2 regions of the Bradyrhizobium sp. USDA 376 genome follow, and region 2 is predicted to be linked to the other one. Evidence: predicted binding sites of a transcription regulator. Region 2 holds the regulator's gene; the other holds the start of a gene.
What was found. The regulator LexA, encoded in region 2, represses DNA repair genes until DNA is damaged. The targets are predictions, from matches to a motif close to TGTTCNNNNTGTGTTCNG.
Positions count from the first base shown of each region.

Region 1: the regulator LexA is predicted to act here: its motif matches at 1,318-1,335, upstream of ACVJ19_RS09060 (DNA recombination protein RmuC).

Region 1 is NZ_JBSSGN010000001.1:1,959,216-1,963,370, forward strand. Features, by position in the region: gene fmt (methionyl-tRNA formyltransferase) at 1-523, opposite strand, end outside; gene def (peptide deformylase) at 668-1,195, opposite strand; gene ACVJ19_RS09060 (DNA recombination protein RmuC) at 1,367-2,569, shown strand; gene ACVJ19_RS09065 (AmpG family muropeptide MFS transporter) at 2,748-4,115, shown strand.
Region 2 is NZ_JBSSGN010000001.1:6,779,680-6,783,834, forward strand. Features, by position in the region: gene ACVJ19_RS31545 (molybdopterin molybdotransferase MoeA) at 1-1,047, shown strand, start outside; gene lexA (transcriptional repressor LexA) at 1,223-1,924, shown strand; gene ACVJ19_RS31555 (hypothetical protein) at 2,094-2,297, shown strand; gene ACVJ19_RS31560 (hypothetical protein) at 2,488-2,919, shown strand; gene ACVJ19_RS31565 (GAF domain-containing protein) at 3,143-4,084, shown strand; gene ACVJ19_RS31570 (ComEC/Rec2 family competence protein) at 4,094-4,155, opposite strand, start outside.

The DNA of each region.
Region 1 (4,155 bases), 4.8 Mb from region 2:
CAAGGCGCGAGAGACGATCATGCAGGTCGCGCGCGGTCATGGTGTCGGTGATCGGAAGGCGCTCGGCCATGGCGACGTCGCCGGTGTCGAGACCGACATCCATCTTCATCACCATGACGCCGCTCTCGGCATCATCAGCCATGATCGCCCGATTGATGGGCGCCGCGCCGCGCCAGCGCGGCAAGAGCGAAGCGTGCAGATTGTAGCAGCCGAGCTTCGGCGCATCGAGGATCGCCTGCGGCAAGATCATGCCGTAGGCGACGACCACGGCCGCATCCGCGTCGAACGCACGAAATTCCTCGAGCGCTTCCGGCGTCTTCAGCGTCTTCGGCGTCAGCACGGGAATGCCGAGTTTTCGCGCGGCTTCTTCAACCGGGGTCGGCTGCAATTGCAGGCCGCGCCGCCCGCCCGGCTTCGGCGCGCGGGTGTAGACGGCCGCGATCTCGTGGCCATGCGCGACCAGCTCGAGCAGCGTCGGCACGGAGAAATCGGGCGTACCCATGAAGATGAGGCGGAGGGACATCGGAAAGAACCTGCGGAAGGACGCGATCCAGTGACAGTCATTCCGGGGCGGCTCGAAGAGCCGAACCCGGAATCTCGAGGTTCTCAGGTGCGCAATTGCGCACCATAGTTCGATGCTTTGCATCGCCCCGGAACGACGGAAAGCCTACTCGCCCGCGCGCTTGGCGGCCTTCTCGAACTTCTTCATCACGCGGTCGCGCTTGAGCTTCGACAGATAATCGACGAACAGCACGCCGTTGAGATGGTCGATCTCGTGCTGGATGCAGGTGGCGTAGAGGCCTTCGGCATCCTCCTCGTGCACCTTGCCGTCGAGATCGGTGAAGCGCACGCGCACCTTCGCGGGACGTTCGACCTCCTCGTAATATTCGGGGATCGACAGGCAGCCCTCCTCGTAGACCGAGAGCTCTTCGGAGGAAGCCAGGATCTCGGGATTGATGAACACGCGCGGCTCGTGCTTGGTCTCGCCGCTCTCGTCGCGCTTGGCGAGGTCCATGGTGATCAGGCGCAAGGGCTGCGCGACCTGGATCGCCGCCAGGCCAATGCCGGGCGCGTCGTACATGGTCTCGAACATGTCGTCGGCAAGCTTGCGGATCTCCGAAGTGACCTTCTCGATCGGCTTGGAGACCAGGCGCAGCTGCCTGTCGGGCAGGATGATGATTTCTCGTAGGGCCATGGCCGCGATTTAAGCCCCGCGCCGGATGCGGTCAATGCGGCGAGGAACCCCGTTAACGCTCCGCTAACCATAAAACGTCAGGTTTCGTTAACCATAAAAGGTAGGGAGTTCTTAACCCCAACCGTTCCCTCTTCGTTCGCGCTTTGAGGCGAATCGGTTAGAACAGCTGGCATGAACGAGATCATTTTCACGGCTGGCGACTGGCCGGTGCGCACCATCGACGCGCTGATCGGCTTCGGCGCGCTCGTCCTCATCCTGCTGGTGGTGATTGCGGTGGTGATCGCGCGATCCGGGCGGCGCGGCGCGGAGCTCGCCATGGCCCACGCGATCCGGGCCGACGAGCTCGAGGAACGCCTCGCCCAAGTGCTTCGTGCCCAGAGCGAGGCCTCGGGGCGGGTCGACGCCATGACCCAGGCGCTGGCGGGCCGGCAGGCCGAGATGGCGCGGGCCGTCAATGAGCGGCTGGATTCGGTCACCCACCGCGTCGGCCAGTCCATGGAACATTCGACCCGCAACACCATGGAGAGCCTGCGCGCCCTGCACGAGCGGCTCGGCATCATCGACAACGCGCACAAGAACCTCACCGACCTCACCACGCAGGTGACGACGCTACGCGACGTGCTCGCCAACAAGCAGTCGCGCGGCGCCTTCGGCCAGGCGCGGATGGAGGCGATCGTCCAGGACGGCCTTCCCAAGGGATCCTACGAGTTCCAGTTCACGCTCTCGACCGGAAAACGGCCCGACTGCGTCGTGTTCCTCCCCGACCAGCGCCCGCTCTGCATCGACGCCAAATTTCCGCTGGAGGCGATGACGGCGCTGCACGACGCCCGCACCGACGAGGAACGGCGTATCGCCACGCAGCGCCTGCGCGGCGACGTGATGAAGCATGTCAGCGACATCGCCGAAAAATACCTCGTCATCGGCGAGACCCAGGAGATGGCGCTGATGTTCGTGCCGTCGGAATCGGTCTACGCCGAGATCCACGACGGCTTCGACGACGTGATCCAGAAGGCCTATCGCGCCCGCGTGGTGCTGGTGTCGCCCTCGCTGCTGATGCTCGCGATCCAGGTGATGCAGCAGATCATGAAGGACGCGCGCATGCGCGACGCCGCCGACCAGATCCGCACCGAGGTGATCAAGCTCGGCGACGACCTCGGGCGCCTGCGCGACCGCGTGCTGAAGCTGCAGAAGCATTTTGCCGACGTGAACGAGGACGTGCGCCAGGTGCTGATCTCCGCCGACAAGATCGAGAAACGCGCGGGGCGGATCGAGGAACTCGACTTCAGCAAGAGCGATGCGCCCGCAGAGGGCCCGCGGCTGGTGGCAACCGGCGCGGGCGAGCTGTTTCCGCGGAAGCTTCAGGCGGGGGAGTGACTTGCTTACCTCTCCCCGCCTGCGGGGAGAGGTCGGATCGCTCTTGCGATCCGGGTGAGGGGGTACAGGCCTCACGACCACCTCCCGCATGGGGAGAGGCCCTCACCCCAACCCTCTCCCCGTAAGAACGGGGAGAGGGAGAAGAGGCAGCGCCCCCAGAATCTGCTAACACCACCTCATGACCGCTCCCGACGCGACTTCCGGAACCGTCCAAACCAGCGCCGCCGCCCCCTCCTGGCGCGAGAGCCTTGCCGTGTACCTGCAACCGCGGGTGCTGATCGTGCTGTTCCTCGGCTTCTCCTCGGGGCTGCCGCTGGCGCTGTCGGGATCGACGCTGCTGGTGTGGATGCGCGAGGCCGGGGTCGATCTCAAGACCATCGGGCTGTTCGCGCTGGTCGGCACGCCCTACACGCTGAAGTTCCTGTGGGCGCCGCTGGTGGACGCGCTGCATGTGCCGCTGTTCACCCGCGCGTTCGGGCGGCGGCGCGGCTGGCTGGTGTTCTCGCAGCTGCTGCTGATCGTCGCGATCCTGCTGCTGGCGATGACCGATCCCGCGCGCTCGCCGTTCTACGTCGCGCTCGGCGCGCTGCTGGTGGCGACGACGTCGTCGACGCAGGACATCGTGGTCGATGCCTTCCGCGTCGAGAGCCTGCCCGAGAGCGAGCAGGCCGCCGGCATGGCGGCCTACGTCGCGGCCTATCGCATCGGCATGCTGGTCTCGACCGCGGGCGCGCTGTTCATCGTCTCGGGCTTCGAGGGCACCGGCATCACCCGCACCTCGGCGTGGATGTGGGGCTATGTGGTGATGGCGGCGATGGTGCTGATCGGGACGATCACGGCGCTGGTCGCGACCGAGCCCGAACAGTCGGTGCGGGCCGAGGCGGCGACACAGGCCGAGACTGCGTTCACGCGCGTGCTGCACGCGGCAATCGGCGCCTTCTCGGAATTTTTGACGCGCAAGGATGCGCTCGCGGCACTCGCTTTCGTGGTGCTGTTCAAGTTCACCGACGCCTTCTCGGGCACCATGACGGCACCGTTCGTGATCGACCTCGGCTTCACCCGCAACGACTATGCGGCGATCGTGAAGGGCGTTGGCCTTGCCGCGACGCTGATCGGCGGCTTCGCCGGTGGTTTCGTCGCGCGGCGCTACCCGCTGGCGACATCGCTCTGGATCGGCGGCGTGGTGCAGGCGCTCGCCAACCTGTCCTTCTCCTGGCTCGCCGTGGTCGGCACCAATCAATGGGCGCTGGCGCTCGCCATCTGCGCCGAGAATTTCACCAGTGCCATCGGCACCGTGATCTTCGTCGCTTATCTCTCCGCGCTGTGCCAGAATCCGCTGCACACGGCGACGCAATATGCGCTGCTTACCGCGCTCGCGGCGGTGGGGCGGACGTATCTGTCATCGAGCGCGGGCTATGTCGCGGAGACCACCGGCTGGCCGCTGTTCTTCGTGATCTGCGTGCTGGTGGCGATCCCGAGCCTGCTGCTGCTGGCCTGGCTGCAAAAGCGCGGGCATTTCGAGGCACTGGGGCCGGTGCGGGTTTGAGGCTGTTCGCGTCCCACCCCCGCTGCCGTAGGGTGGGCAA
Region 2 (4,155 bases):
TATGCCGTGCGTGCGGCCGATGCGGCGACGATCGATTCCCGGCTGATGGTCATCGGCGAGGTCGCGGCCGGGCGGCCGTTTGCCGGGTCGGTCGGCGCCGGCGAAGCGGTCCGGATCTTCACCGGCGGCGTCGTCCCCGCCGGCGCGGACGCGGTCGTGATCCAGGAGGATACGGTCGCGGACGGCAAGCGCATCACGATCAAGGAAGCAGCGATTCCAGGACGGCACATCCGGCGCGCCGGGGTCGACTTTGCCGAGGGCGACGTGCTGCTGCGCAGGGGAACCCGGCTCACCGACCGCGACCTGGCGCTCGCTGCCGGGATGAATCATCCGCACCTTCCCGTCCAGCGCCGTCCGAAGGTCGCCATCCTCGCCACCGGCGACGAACTGGTGATGCCGGGCGCGACACCCGGCCCCGCCCAGATCGTCTATTCCAACGGCTATGCCCTGCACGCACTCGCCCGCCAGGAGGGCGCCGATACCGTCGACCTCGGCGTGGCCGCCGATACGCTGGAAGCCACCACCGCCGGGATCCGCCGGGCCCGCGAGAGCGGCGCCGACATCCTGATCACGACCGGCGGCGCCTCGGTCGGCGACCACGATCTGGTCCAGCAGGCGCTCAAGGCCGAGGGGATCGCGATGTCGTTCTGGAAGATCGCGATGCGGCCGGGCAAGCCGATGATGCACGGGCGGCTCGGCACGATGCGCGTGATCGGCCTGCCCGGCAATCCCGTGTCATCCTACGTCTGTGCTTTCCTGTTCATGGTGCCGTTGATTCGCGCGCTGTCGGGCCGCACCGTGATTCACCATCGCCGCGAGCACGCCGTGCTTGGCCGCGACCTCGATGCCAACGACCAGCGCGAGGATTATCTCCGCGCGCGCCTGGAAATGCGCGACGACGGCACGCTGATCGCCCTTCCCGTCAATCATCAGGATTCCTCACTGCTTGCGAATCTCGCTGCGGCACAGGTACTTCTCGTGCGCGCGCCGTTCGCGCCGAAGGCCGACGCCGGCTCGCCTTGCGAGGTGCTGCGCCTGCCCGTCTGAGCTGCACGGCCACACGCGTTCCGCGAACTTTGCCTTGTTCACGGTAAATTAAGCAGTTGCGGAACATGTATCGAACATATAGTGTCCGTTCATGATTTGTTTCGAGCATGCAGCGACTTATCGCTGAACCCAGCGTCTCGGAATCGAACGACATCAACCGGGGGATTTGGTCGAGATGTTAACGCGCAAACAATACGAGCTTCTGCGATTCATCAGCGAGCGTCTGAAGGAAAGCGGCGTGCCGCCCTCCTTCGACGAGATGAAGGACGCGCTCGACCTGCGCTCCAAATCAGGCATCCATCGCCTGATCACCGCACTCGAGGAGCGCGGCTTCATCCGGCGCCTGCCCAACCGTGCCCGTGCGATCGAGGTCATCAAGCTGCCCGAGCTCCAGGCGGCTGCCGGCAACCGCCGCGGCTTCACGCCGAGCGTCATCGAAGGCAATCTCGGCAAGGTGCGCACGACGTCCAGCCCGTCCGCTGACGAAGGTGAGCGTCCCGTCGCCGTGCCCGTCATGGGCCGTATCGCGGCCGGCACGCCGATCGAGGCGCTGCAGACCCGCAGCCACACCATCAGCGTACCGCCTGACATGCTCGGCGCCGGCGAGCACTACGCGCTCGAGGTGCGCGGCGATTCGATGGTGGAAGCCGGCATCCTCGACGGCGACATGGCGCTGATCCAGCGCAACGAGAGCGCCGACACCGGCGACATCGTGGTGGCGCTGATCGACGACGAGGAAGCGACGCTGAAGCGCTTCCGCCGCCGCGGCGCGTCGATCGCGCTCGAGCCCGCCAACGCCGCCTATGAGGTCCGCATCCTGCCGCCCAACCGGGTGAAGATTCAGGGCAAGCTGATCGGCCTGTACCGGAAGTACTGAGCTGACATCGCGATTTGACACGCGTTGGAGCGGATGATTGTCCGCTCCGGCTGGATAGTCTTTCTGGTTCTGCACAGATTATCCGGCCACCTCTCCCGCGCTAGATCCTCGGCACGCCGCGCAAAGCACGCATCGCTTTGCGGGCCTTTGAGAAACCGAGGAGACAACCATGCGCAAAATCGTCTTGAGCATCGTCACGATGGCGCTGATCGCAGCGGCGGCGTCACCGGCCGTCGCCGCGCGCTCGCATCATGTCCGCAAGACGGAGCCGGCGACGACGAGCGAGCAATTCCGCAACGCACGCGGCGCCGTTGCACAGCCGTCGCAACCCGCCTGGCCGTATTCGGGCTGGTCGGCACCTGCTGGCCGCTGAAGAAGAAGCACGCCCAATGCACGGGGGTTTGTTCCTCGTGCATCTGAAAAAGATATTGTGATGGCGACGTGCGGACCCAAAGCCGCAGATTTGCCCACAACCAAGCAGACCGTTGTATGCTTCCACTCTGATAGAGGCCTGCGCCTCGAAAAGAGACGTGGGTTGCTATCTTCGAATGAGGAGCACCCCGATGTGTGACTACAGCCTGCACGCCGTCGCGACGCGTCCCGCCGAAGTCGGAGAGACGATCGTCACGACAACCTTCCGCGGCACCTCGACGCGTGGCTTCGCCTCCGAAGCCGACATGTCGGTCGCGGTTTGCCTGCTGCCGGGAACGGAGCTCGCTTTCGCCGACAACGTCCGTTACGACAATCGCTGGATCTGGACGCGCACCATCAACTCCCGTGTCGGCAAGTTCGGCAAGATCGATCCGCACATTCCGGATCGCCATCATGATGCGATCGAATTTCCCGACGGCAAATACGTGCTGGTGACTCAGCTCGTCGAAGGCCAGCGCGCAACCGTGCTGCAATTGCCGGTGACCCAGCCGTTGGGCGAGCGCGAGCACAAGCCGCAGATCATCGCCGACAGGCCGACGATCACGCGCCTGCCGATCGGCTGACGTAGCTGCCCCCGGCTCGCGGGTCGGGGCCAGGATTGAAATCGCCATCGCCGGCCGCGGCCGGCGATGGGGTGCGGCTTGCATCTTCGAAAATGCTTTCGCCGATCACCCCCCGCAGTTCTCCGTCGCACGAAGTTTGCGCTGCCCTGCCTGAATTTTGAACGTCCGTTCCGCAGGCAAATGGCCGATGCTGCCAGAAGGCTTGAGGCAGCGGACACGTTCGATGAAGACCTTCATTCGCGTCGTTGAACTCTGGGTGCCCGACCGGACGCGGATGCGGCTGGAATTCGGCGGCGGCCTCTATGGCGAAGGGGTGTCCGCGTTCAAGGCCGCAAGTGAAGAGCTGCGCTTCGGTCGGGATGAGGGGCTTCCCGGCAAGGCCTGGGCTTCCGGCCACCCCGTCATCCTCACCAAATTCGCCAACTCCTACTTCAGGCGGACCGACCAGGCGCTCGCGGCGGGCCTGACCTGCGGGGTGGCGGTGCCGGTGTTCTCAGGTGAATTCCTGCAAGCCGTGATGGTGCTGTTCTGCGGCGACGACGACGCGCATGTCGGCGCGATCGAGCTCTGGCACAACGACCCCGATACCTCCCATGAGATGGGCCTCGTCGACGGCTACTATGGCACCGCCGACATGTTCGAGTTCAACTCGCGCCACACCAGGTTTCCGCGCGGCTTCGGCCTGCCTGGACGCACCTGGAAAGCCGGCCTGCCGCTGATCATCAAGGACCTGCACAACGCCAAGAGCTTTCTGCGCTGGGAAGACGCCGCCGAGGTCGGGATCAATCTCGGCGTCGGCGTGCCCTACCGGACCGGCACCGACCAGAGCTGGGTGCTGACCTTCCTCTCCGCGCAGGCGACGCCGATCGCGCGGCGCTTCGAGATCTGGGTGCCGGATGAGACCCGTTCTGCGCTGGTCTTCCGCGCCGGGGATTGCAGCGCCCAGACCGATCTGGCCGCGCTCTATGCGGACAAGCCCATCACCAGGGGGGACGGCAGCATCGGCGGCGCCTGGGCCACCGGGATGCCCGCCCTCAACGATGATCTCGCGCATGACAAATCGATCGCGGCCACCGAGGCCCGCGCGTCCGGGCTGAGCCAGATGGTGGCCTTGCCGGTGATCGGGAGCGCCGGGCTCGACGCCGTGCTGGCCTGGTACCTGTAGTCAGTCGGCTCAATCCTCAGCCTGCATGTCCGCCTCGGACGGCGTCGCATCGCGGTTGCGGGGAGCCGCGG